Regions from separate parts of the Kitasatospora sp. NBC_01539 genome, predicted to be linked through region 2. Evidence: riboswitches for the same ligand, from Rfam matches in the RefSeq annotation. Region 2 holds a riboswitch; the other holds the start of a gene.
The links. A riboswitch is a leader RNA that binds a small molecule or an ion and turns the genes downstream of it on or off. The one in region 2 is predicted to bind thiamine pyrophosphate.
Positions count from the first base shown of each region.

Region 1: linked by a shared signal. The riboswitch ahead of thiC (phosphomethylpyrimidine synthase ThiC) and the one ahead of OG335_RS19935 (purine-cytosine permease family protein) in region 2 are both predicted to bind thiamine pyrophosphate.

Region 1 covers NZ_CP109390.1:4,320,760-4,326,661, reverse strand. Annotated here, with positions in the region: gene OG335_RS18645 (flotillin family protein) at 1-1,126, opposite strand, end outside; gene OG335_RS18640 (hypothetical protein) at 1,286-1,486, opposite strand; TPP riboswitch at 1,584-1,716, shown strand; gene thiC (phosphomethylpyrimidine synthase ThiC) at 1,712-3,529, shown strand; gene OG335_RS18630 (Uma2 family endonuclease) at 3,677-4,222, shown strand; gene OG335_RS18625 (hypothetical protein) at 4,853-5,902, shown strand, end outside.
Region 2 covers NZ_CP109390.1:4,608,899-4,614,800, reverse strand. Annotated here, with positions in the region: gene OG335_RS19950 (FAD-binding oxidoreductase) at 1-1,334, opposite strand, end outside; tRNA gene OG335_RS19945 (tRNA-Ser) at 1,557-1,644, opposite strand; gene OG335_RS19940 (S1C family serine protease) at 1,705-3,462, opposite strand; TPP riboswitch at 3,680-3,822, shown strand; gene OG335_RS19935 (purine-cytosine permease family protein) at 3,905-5,224, shown strand; gene OG335_RS19930 (glycerophosphodiester phosphodiesterase) at 5,394-5,902, shown strand, end outside.

The sequences.
Region 1 (5,902 bases), 290 kb from region 2:
CCGCCTCGGCGGCCGCCAGACCCTTCGCCTCTGCCGCCGCCGCCTCGGCCAGGCCGGTCGCCTTGGTGGCCTCCGCCGACGCGAGGCCGCGGGCCCGGGTCGCCTCCGCGTCCGCGGTGGCCGCGACCTTCACCCGGTTCGCCTCCGCCGTCGCGTTCAGCTCGGTCTCCCGGGCCAGCGCCTCCGCCGCGGAGATCCGGGCGTCGCGGTCGGCCTGCGCCTTCGTCCGCGTCTCGTACGCGCGGGCGTCGGCCGGCTTGCGGACGTCCGCCTGGAGCTGCTGCTCCTTGCGGTGCGCCTCCAGCTCGGCGACCTTCGTCTCCTGCACGACCACCTCCTGCCGGGAGGCGGCCTGCGCCAGCGGACCGGCCTGCATCGCGCGGGCCGTCGCCGTCTCCAGCTCGGCCTGGTACCCGGCCTGCTGGATGCCGGAGTTGCGGGTGGCCTCGGCCTTGCGGGCGAACGCCTCCTGCTCGGCCTCCGTGGCCCGCCGGTCCGCCTCGGCGGCGGCGATCCGGGCGTCGCGCTGCACGGCGGCCGCGTGCGGTGCGGCGAGGTTCCGGATGTAGCCGGTCGGGTCCAGGATCTCCTGGATCTGCAGCGAGTCGATGATCAGGCCGAGCTTCTCCATCTCGCTGCCCGACGCGGCCCGGGTCTCCCCGGTCATCCGCTCGCGGTCGCGGATCATGTCCTCGACCGTCAACCCGCCGACGATGGAGCGGAGATGACCGGCGAAGACGTTGTGCACCCGGTGGCCCATCATCTTCTGCTGGTCGAGGAAGCGGCGCGCGGCGTTGGCGATCGACACCGGGTCGTCGCCCACCTTGAAGATCACCACGCCCTTCACGTGCACCGGGATCCCCTGCGACGTCACGCACTCCACGTCCAGGTCGGCCTCGTTGAGATCGAGCGAGAGCCTGCGGACGACCTGGACGCCCGGCGTCACCAGCGTGCCGCGCCCGGTGACGATCCGGAATCCGAGTCCCTCCGCGACCCCCTCGGACCGGTGCTTCGAACCGGAGATGATCAGTGCCTCGTTCGGCTCGGCGACCCGCCACATGAGCTTGAACAGCACGATCAGGACGATGATCGAGGCCACGACGGCCCCGGCGATGCCGATGAGCATCGGCTGATTCCCCCTTCAGGGCACGCCGGCGTCCCGTGGCTGCGCTCTGGTGTGCAGGAAGGCGCGGAAGCCGGCGGCAGCAGGAGATTCTGCGCCTGCCGTGATCTCCGCGGAAGAGCCTGCGGCCCTCGATCCGCCCACGAACGCGTCAAGATTCCGTCAAAGCGCCGCCACGTACACCGTCCGCGGCGGCTGGTACTCGACCACCAGCACCGGCGTACCCGGCGCGAAACCCTCGCCCGGCACCGCCGGGTACGCGAGGAACGCCTCCGTGCCCTGCCGTTCCGCGACGTGCACCAGCACCTCGCCGACCAGCCCCGTCCCGACCCTGCCGGTCACCCGGCCCGTGCTGCCCACCATGCCGACAGTGTGCTCCCCCGGCCCACTGGCCGGAACCCGTCTGGACCGGTCCCGGGCCGCCCGCTACGGTGTTGACGTCTTGTTGCGGACGCCCGTCCGCAACCAACGGGAGCTCGGAGCACCGGGCTGAGAGGGCGCTGAAGGGTTCGCAGGTGTGCGAACCGACCGCTGCGCCGACCGCAGGAACCTGACCGGGTAATGCCGGCGTAGGGAGTAAGAGGTCTCATGACCACGTTCGAAGCACAGCCGACGTCTGCCTCCGGCCGGACGGCCGACAGCACGTCCACCGGCTATCCGACCCCGGCCTGGCGCAAGGCCTACCACCAGGGCAGCAGCCCCGACCTGCAGGTGCCGTACCGCGAGGTCGTCCTCACCGACGGCCGCAGCGTGCCGCTGTACGACACCTCCGGCCCGTACACCGACCCCGGCCACACCTCCGACGTGCGGCGCGGCCTGCCCGCCCTGCGCGACCCGTGGATCCGCCGGCGCGGTGACGTCGAGGAGTACGACGGCCGCGAGGCGCGCCCCGAGGACGACGGCATCAAGCACACCGCGCCGCGCGGCGGCAACCTGCGCAACCTCGACGCGGTCTTCCCCGGCCGGCCGCGCCGCCCGCTGCGCGGCCGTCACGGAGCCGCCGTCACCCAGCTCGCCTACGCGAAGCGGGGGACGGTCACCCCGGAGATGGAGTTCGTGGCCCTGCGGGAGGGCCTGGCGCCGGAGTTCGTGCGCGACGAGGTCGCCCGCGGGCGGGCCGTCATCCCGGTGAACGTCAACCACCCGGAGGTCGAGCCGGCGATCATCGGCACCAACTTCCTGGTGAAGATCAACGCCAACATCGGCAACTCCGCCGTCACCTCCTCCATCGAGGAGGAGGTGGAGAAGATGACGTGGGCCACCCGCTGGGGCGCCGACACCGTCATGGACCTCTCCACCGGCCGCAACATCCACACCACCCGCGAGTGGATCCTGCGGAACTCCCCCGTGCCGATCGGCACCGTGCCGCTCTACCAGGCCCTGGAGAAGGTCGACGGCCGTGCCGAGGAGCTCAGTTGGGCCGTCTACCGCGACACGGTCGTCGAGCAGTGCGAGCAGGGCGTCGACTACATGACCGTGCACGCCGGCGTGCTGCTGCGGTACGTGCCGATGACCGCCCGCCGCAAGACCGGCATCGTCTCGCGCGGCGGCTCGATCATGGCCGCCTGGTGCCTCGCCCACCACGAGGAGAACTTCCTCTACACGAACTTCGAGGAACTCTGCGACATCCTCGCCGCGTACGACGTCACCTTCTCGCTCGGTGACGGCCTGCGGCCCGGCTCCATCGCGGACGCCAACGACGAGGCCCAGTTCGCCGAACTGCAGACCCTCGGCGAGCTCGGCCGGGTCGCCCGCGCGCGCGACGTCCAGGTGATGATCGAGGGCCCGGGCCACGTCCCGATGCACAAGATCAGGGAGAACATGGAGCTGCAGAAGGAGATCTGCGACGAGGCTCCCTTCTACACGCTCGGCCCGCTCACCACGGACGTCGCCCCCGGCTACGACCACATCACCTCCGGCATCGGCGCCGCCATGATCGCCTGGTGGGGCACGGCGATGCTCTGCTACGTCACGCCGAAGGAGCACCTCGGCCTGCCGAACCGCGACGACGTGAAGACCGGCGTCATCACGTACAAGATCGCCGCGCACGCCGCCGACCTGGCGAAGGGCCACCCCGGCGCCCAGGCCTGGGACGACGCCCTCTCCGACGCCCGGTTCGAGTTCCGCTGGGAGGACCAGTTCAACCTGGCCCTCGACCCGGAGACCGCCCGCGCCTTCCACGACGAGACGCTCCCCGCCGAGCCGGCGAAGACCGCGCACTTCTGCTCGATGTGCGGGCCGAAGTTCTGCTCGATGAAGATCTCCCAGAAGATCCGCGACGAGCACGGCGACGGCTCCACCGCCGTCGCCCCGGCCGTCGACGCGGACGCCCTGGCCGGCATGCAGGCCAAGTCCGAGGAGTTCGCGGCCCACGGCAACCGGGTCTACCTGCCGCTCGCGGACTGACGACACGGCCCGCAGAGGCGCCGCACCGGGGGCGGGAAGGTCTTCCCGGTGCGGCGGCTCCCGCATGCGCGTCCGCGCTTCACGGGTACCGCTGCGCCCTGACGGCAAACCGGTAGCGTGATGCGGGTTCGCACTCCTGGAGGACGGATGAACCCCGACCATCTCGCCCTGATGGAGGAATTCCGCCGGTTCACCCCGTCCAACTTCAAGATCGAACTCTCGGGTGACGTCATCATCGTGCAGGCGTCGCCCTCGGCCGTCCACGAGCGGAACCTCTCCGTCGTCCGCCGGCAGTTCGAGGCGCACGCTCCGGCCGGTTACCTCTCCACGGGGAACATGGACCTCGCGTCCCCTCAGGCAGCGAAACTGCGGATCCCGGATCTGACGTATCTCCCGGAGGGCGCCATGGCCAGTACGGCGAACTCGGTTCCGGCCGAGCCGGCCCTCGTCGCCGTCGAGATCGTCTCGCCGTCGAATCCGGAGAACGACCGGGTCGGCAAGCTCCGTGACTACCCGGTGATGCAGATCCCGCTCTACCTCCTGGTGGATGCCTCGCAGAAGACCGTCACCCTCTTCCGGGAGCCCGAGGGCGGTCGCTACCGGATGAGGGAGGACGCCGCCTTCGGGGAGACCGTGCACATCCCCGAGCCCTTCGGCTTCACGCTCGACACCGCGGTTCTGCTTCCGTACTGAGGGCTGGTGCCGTCCGGCCCGTCGCGCCGGCCAGGTCGGCACCTGCCCGGGAGCGGGCACGGGCCTGGCGGCTCCGGGCTGAATCTCCGCTCGATGAGAGCTCCCGGAAGAGCGCGGGTCGCTGCCCGGTGGACCTGTCGCCGATGTCCGTGTCGTGCGGGCGTATCACTTCCCGCCGTGTCGTCCTTCCGCTCGTCGGCCGGGTCCTCCGGCTCTCGGACCGGGCGGGAGCGGATAGTTCGTTCCGTCCGCCGACAGGCCGGAGCCGGGTGTCCGGCGGTGGGGCCCGGACGGAACCGCGCGAGGTGATGCCCGTTCCGGATGGCCGCCGATGCTCCGGGTGGACGGCGGTTCGGCCCGAAACCTCCCCGGTGTCGGTTGCTCATCTGGTTACCTGCACGACTACTTGACGGATCATCCGATTCACTGGTTCCGAACTGTGCTGTCCCCGTGCCCTGGTGTGTCCGGGGATGGCCCTCCGGTGGCGGAAGTCCGATGGGCATTGGGCTGTATGGCGTCCACAGCCGCTCCGCGCGCGTGTCAGAGTAGTCGGCCGCCCGAAATGCTTCAGAATGTCAGGAACTATCCAAGTGATGACCACGGTTGTCACGATGTCGAGGAGCGTGAGTCATGCATGCTCGTGAATGGCTCCCCGATCAGCCTGTCCGCATCGGCCGTATCGATTGGCCCGAGCGCAACAACGACGGAACTCATATTCACCTGGAAGCAGGTCGGACCGTCGTCCTGGACCGGCAGCCATGGCAGATTCTGGAGATCCACGAGCACCCCGACCGCGAGTGGCCCGAGGCCTACCGGAAAGCCTGGAACGAGCACACCGAGCTGTGGAGGCACTCCGAGAATCTCTACAGTTCGGGCGGGGCAGCGGGGTTGCTGCAGCCCGACCGGGCCGACTTCTACAAACGGCCCATGATCCTTGTCCTGCGGAACGAGAACTTTCCCCGTTCCGCGCCGAAACACTGGTGCGCACCGGCCAGCCACGACTGGCAGGTCCTCCCGGAGCACTACGCCGTCTGCCGCACCTGCGGCGAGCTGCCGCCCTGCCACAACGGGGAGTACCGCTGGAACGGCGGTCCCCGGAAAGCCGAGCACAACGGGGGCATCGGCCTCATCGTCCCGCCCGGCTGCTGCATGGGCTGTGCGGAACTGATCAGGCCCCGGGTGCGCACGGTGCGTTTTCCCGGACCGAACCTCTGGTATCCCGACCTGGGCTACGGAAGTGCCGTCTTCCACGCCCGGACCGCCTGCGCCGACCAGGTCGACTGCTACCGCATGCAGTGGCGGTCCGAGTACACCGCGCGCAATCCCCAGTCGTCTCCCGACCTGTTTTTCCCGGACGGGGAGAACTTCACGCTGCCGCGGACGAGACTCGCATCGGATCACGCGCAGCCGACCCAGGATCTTTCGGTGCCGAACGGTTTCTCCCCCGCGACGCACGCGATGTTCCCGGCACCCCATGGGAATCTTCCGCCGGTCACCACCGTCATGCTGCCGGAGTTCCAGCAGCCTTCCGCCCACCAGCAGCCGGCCGCCCAGGTCGCCCACCAGGTGCAGGCCGCCCACCAGCAGCCTTCCACCCACCAGGCCCAGGCCGCCCATCAGCAGTCAGTCACCCACCAGCAGCCGGCCGCCCAGGCCGCCCACCAGGTGCAGGCCGCCCAC
Region 2 (5,902 bases):
AGCGGATCGAACACCGCCTTGATCTGCCGCTGCAGCGCCGACCCGACCGGCCCGAGCTCCTTCGCGAGCCACTCCCGCTTCAGCAGGCCCACACCGTGCTCACCCGTGACGGTGCCGCCCAGATCCAGTCCCAACGCCATGATCTCGTCGAAGGAGGCCTTCGCCCGGGCCGTCTCGTCCGGGTCGTCCGCGTCGAAGATCACCACCGGGTGGGTGTTGCCGTCACCGGCATGGCTGACGACGCCGATGGTCAGCCGCTGCCGCGCGGCGATCTCCTCGACGCCGTCCAGCATCTCCCCGAGCCGCGACCGCGGCACCGCCACGTCGTCGATCATCGTGGTGCCGAGCCGCTCCATCGCGGGCAGCGAGAGCCGGCGCGCCTCCAGCAGCATGTCCGACTCGGCCTGGTCCTCGGCCGGCACCACCTCGCTCGCACCCGCCGCCCGGCACAGCTCGGCCACCGCCGCCAGCTCCGCCTCCTTCGCCGGACCGTCGAACGCCACCAGCAGCAGCGCCCGCGTCGACTCCGGCAACCCCATCTTCGCCATCGCGTTCACCGCGCGGACGGTCGTCGTGTCCATCAGCTCCATCAGCGACGGCACGTGGCCCGACGCCATCACCGAGCAGACCGCCGCGCTCGCCGCGGCCGTACTGGGGAACTCCGCCGCGAGCGCCAACTGCGGGGCCGGCGCGGGACGCAGCGCCACCACCGCCTCCACCACGACCGCGAGCGTGCCCTCCGACCCGACGAGCAGCCGCGTCAGGTCGTACCCGGCGACACCCTTCGCCGTACGCCGACCGGTCGTCAGCAGTTGCCCGTCCGCCAGCACGACCTCCAGGCCCAGCACGTACTCGCTGGTCACGCCGTACTTCACGCAGCACAGCCCGCCGGCACCCGTCCCGATGTTGCCGCCGATCGTGCAGGACTCCCAGCTCGACGGATCCGGCGGGTACGCCAGCCCGTACCCGGCCGCGGCCCGCGACAGCTCGGCGTTCACCACACCCGGCTGCACGACCGCGATCCGGTTCACCGCGTCGATCTCCAGGATGCGGTTCATCTTCACCATCGACAGCACGATGCAGCCGTCCACGGCGTTCGCCCCGCCCGACAGACCGGTCCGCGCCCCCTGCGGCACCACCGGCACCCGCAGCTCGGTCGCCGTCCGCATGACGTGCTGCACGTGCTCCACCGTCTCCGGGAACACCACCACCGCCGCCACCCCGGCCTCGCAGAACCCCGCCATGTCGTGCGCGTACGCCGCCACGACATCCACGTCGACGGCCACCGCCGCCTCCGGGAGCCCCGCCAACAACCGGTCGACCAGATCACCCACGGCAGCCTCCACCTCTCGCACACCCGTCCGCTCTGCACTCTGCCCCCGCCGGACGCCCGCGGCAAGGACGGTGCACAATCACCGATCACGCCACCGCCGGACCCACCCCCGAGCGCGTCCGCCCCCGAGCGGGCCCCGGACGGTCGCCGGGCGCACGCAACGCGAAGGGCGGGTACCGACTTGCGTCGGTACCCGCCCTGAGCTGGGCTTTCGCCTCACCTGCGGAGGGTGTGGGATTTGAACCCACGGTGAGGGGTCACCTCACGACAGTTTTCAAGACTGTTCCCTTAGGCCGCTCGGGCAACCCTCCTGGCGGGGGTCAGCCTAACGGTTCGGGGCCTCCTCGGTGCACTCCGTTTCCGGGTGGGCGTCAGCTGTCGCCCTTGCGCTCGCCGAGGGTGACGGTGGTCTTGGCGGCCTTGCCGTCGCGGGTGTACTCGACCTCGACCTTCTCGCCGGGCTTGTGCGTCCAGATCTCGGAGACGAGGGTCGGGCCGCTGTCGATCGGGATGCCGCCGAGCTTGGTGATGACGTCCCCGGGCTTGAGGCCGGCCTGGTCGGCGGGGCCGCCGGCCGTGACGGCCGCCTGGCCCTGGACGGCGGCGGTCTGGATCTGGGCGCCGTCGCCCTTGTAGTCGTCGTTGCGGAGGACGCCGAGGATCGCGTAGACGGGCGTGCCGTCCTTGATGAGGGTCTCGGCGACCCACTTGGCCTGGTTGATCGGGATGGCGAAGCCGAGGCCGATCGAGCCGGCCCGGCCGGAGCCGCTGGTGTTGGACTGGATCGCCGAGTTGATGCCGATGACCGCGCCGGAGGCGTTGAGCAGGGGGCCGCCGGAGTTGCCGGGGTTGATCGAGGCGTCGGTCTGCAGGGCGTTCATGTAGGAGGCCTGGGCACCGGTCTCGTCGCCGGAGGCGACGGGGCGGTCCTTGGCGCTGATGATGCCGGTGGTGACGGTGCCTTCGAGGCCGTACGGGGCGCCGATGGCGATGGTGGCGTCGCCGACGGCGGCCTTGTCGGAGTCGCCGAGGGGCAGCGGGTTGAGCTTGTCCCTGGGCGGGTTGTCGAGCTTGACGACGGCGACGTCGTAGCCCTGGGCCCGGCCGACGACGGACGCGTCGTACGAGGAGCCGTCGGAGAACTTGACCGTGAGCTTGCCGCCGTTGGCGGCGGGGGCGACCACGTGGTTGTTGGTGAGGATGTGGCCCTCGGTGTCGAAGACGAAGCCGGTGCCGGTGCCGGACTCCTGGGAGCCGGTCGCCTTGATGGTGACGGTGCTGGGCAGCGCCTTCGCCGCGATGCCCGCCACGGAGTCGGGGGCGCGGTCGGTCACCTTGCGGCTGTCGCTGACGCTGACGGTGGTGCTGGAGTGCCCGGCGCTGCTGTCGCTGCCGTCTCCGTCGGAGACGGCGACGCCGATCGCCCCGCCGGCCACACCGGCGACGAGGGCGACGGCCGCGACGAGGGCGATGAGCCCGCCGCGCTTGCGGCGCGGGGCGGGGCCGCCCGCGGAGGCGTACGGGTAACCGGGGCCGCCGGGCTCGGCCGGTCCGCCGGGGACCCCGGGGCCGCCGGTGGGGTGGCCCCAGCCGCCGACGGGGTGGCCCGCGCCGAACGGGTGGTGCGCCTCGGTCGGGGCGGAGGGTCCGGCGGGCGGCGGGGTGCCGGGGGTGCCCGGCGTGCCGTACGGGTCGGTCGACCCGGTGGCCGGAGCCGCCGGGACCGGCGCAGCCACCGGGACCGGGACAGCCGCCGGGGCGGCGTACGGGTCGGCGGCGACCGGGGCGGCGTACGGGTTGGACGCCTGCGGCTGGGGCACGACGGGCGGCGGCGCGTCGATGTAGGCGGGCGCGGCCTGGGGTGCGGCGGGCGGCGGCGCGTCCAGGTAGGCGGGCGCGGCCTGGGGCACGACGGGCGGCGGGGCATCGATGTACGGGGACGGCGCGGCGGGCGCGGGTGGCGCGGCCGGGGCGTCGCTCAGCTTGGCGAAGGCGAGCGTGGGCGCGGACTCGACGACCGGCGGCGCGGCGGCCGGCGCGGTGTCGTGAGCCGGACCCACCGCCTGGGGCGCACCGGAGGGCTGGCCCTCCTGCGGCCCGGTGGACCCACTCGCGTGCTCGGTGCTCACGGACGACCTCCATAGCTGACAGGACCTAGAACCATAGTTTTTCGCATCCCGGATTCGGTTGCCGTAAGGAGCCCCCTGAAGAACGCCTAAGAATCCTTAGGTGTCCCCGACGAACCGCCCTCCGACCTGGTCCGGAGCCCTCTGCTCCGTCCCGCGATCCGGACGGCGGACCTCCGGGCCTTGGCCTCCGGGACTGCGCCGGATAGCCTGTCGTCCTATCTGAACACGCGGGAGCTTGGACCTTCCAGGCTGAGAGTGCGCCGATCGACCGGCCGGGCAGTGACCGGCCGGGCCGAGGTGGCGCAGACCGCCTGAACCTGTCCGGGTAATGCCGGCGTAGGGAGTATCGGCCATGACGGCTGTTCCGCCTGCCTCTTTTTCCGATCCTGGAACCGGGTCTGAGCCCGTCGCCCCGGACGGCGCGCGTGTCGAGGCGCCGCTGGTGCTGGACACCGCTCCCCCGCGGACGCTGGACTTCCGGGCGCAGTTCGCGCTCTGGGCCAACCTCGGCGTCAGTCTGATCGGCTTCCAGAGCGCGGTCACGGTGCTGGTGGTGGGCGGCCGTGAGCTGTCGTTCGCCGCGGCCGTGACGGCGATCGTCGCGGGCACGGTCATCGGCACCTCGATGCTGGGCGTGGCGGCGCTGATCGGCGCCCGGACGGGCGCGCCGGCGATGGCGATGCTGCGCGGGCTGTTCGGCACCCGGCTCTCCTTCCTGCCGACGGTGCTCAACATCCTGCAGTGCATCGGCTGGGGCGTGTTCGAGCTGATCGTGATCGCCGGCGGCGCGCAGACGGTGGCGGGCACGCAGGGGTGGCGCTGGCTGTTCGTGCTGCTCGCCGGCGTGGTCACGACGGTGCTGACGATCTGGCCGCTCGGCGCGATCGCGGTGCTGCGCAAGTACGTGGCGGTCGCGGTGGGCGTGGCGATGGTGTACTTCACCGTCCAGCTCGGCCGGCAGGGCTTCCCGGACCCGGGCGCGGGCAACTGGCACGGTTTCCTGACGGCGACCGACGCGGTCATCGCGGTGTCGGTCTCCTTCGTGCCGCTGGCCGCGGACTACACCCGGCACGCCCGCACCGCGACGTCGGCCTTCTGGGGCAGCTTCACCGGGTACTCGCTGGCCCAGGCCTGGTGCTACGCCCTCGGCCTGATCGCGCTGCTGCAGTCGGGCGGCGACCCGTCGAAGGTGTTCTCCTCCTTCACCGGGGTGGCCGCCGGCTGGGTGTTCCTGCTGGTGCTGGTGGTGCGCGAGACCGACCAGTCGTTCGCCAACGTGTACTCGACGGCGATGTCCGTCCACAACCTCCTGCCGCGGGTCGACCGCCGTCTGCTCACCGGCGGGATCGGCGCGCTGGTGACGCTGCTGGCGCTGCGCATCCAGGAGGGCGAGTTCTACGAGACCTACGCGAACTTCCTCTACCTGATCGGCGCGGTCTTCGTGCCGCTGCTGGCGGTGCTGGCGGTGGACTACTTCTTCGGCGCCGGCCGGCAGGGCTGGAACACCGCGCAGGACGCCCCGGCCCGGCCGCTGATGCTGCTGCCGTGGGTGCTCGGCTTCGCCGCGTACCAGTTCCTGGCGCCGACCGGCATCGCCGACTGGTGGACGGACTTCTGGATGCGGCTGCGGGACGCGGTGGGCTTCACTCCGCAGTCCTGGACGTCGGCCTCGCTGTTCGGCTTCCTCGTGGCGGCGCTCGCGACCTGGGGCCTGACGGCGCTGACCGGCCGGACCTCCGGCACCGGGGCGGACGCCCGCTGACGGCCGTACCGGCCGACCGGCAGGACTAACCGGACCGACCCGAACCAGCCGGACCGACCCGGACCGACCCGGCAGGCCACCGCCCGCCGGGAGGCCGCGCCGGAGCTGTTCACCGCGGGTTCCCCGTGGCGGGTGCGTCCGGACATCCGGGCCCTCGTAGGGTGTTGCCGTGGACACCCGAAGACTCCGTCGGACCGTTCCCGCGGCAGCGGGCGGCCCCGCACCCGACCGCGGCGCCGTCGAGGTCGTCGCGCACCGCGGCTCCTCGGCGGCCCTGCCGGAGCACACCCTGGCGGCGTACCGGCGGGCGATCGACGAGGGCGCGGACGGCCTGGAGTGCGACGTCCGGCTGACGGCCGACGGGCAGTTGGTGTGCGTCCACGACCGGACGGTGCAGCGCACCTCGGACGGCCGGGGCGTGGTCTCCACGATGACGCTCGACCAGCTCGCCGCGCTGGACTTCGGCTCCTGGAAGTCGCCGGACGCGCCGGAACCGAGCCCGGTGCTGACGCTGGCGCAGCTGCTGGAGCTGGTCGCCGGGGCCGGGCGGCCGGTGCGGCTGGCGATCGAGACCAAGCACCCGACCCGCCACGCGGGCCGCACGGAGACCGAGCTCGTCCGGCTCCTCGACCACTACGGCCTGCTGCCGCGGACGGCCGAGGAGTCGCTGGTGCGGAT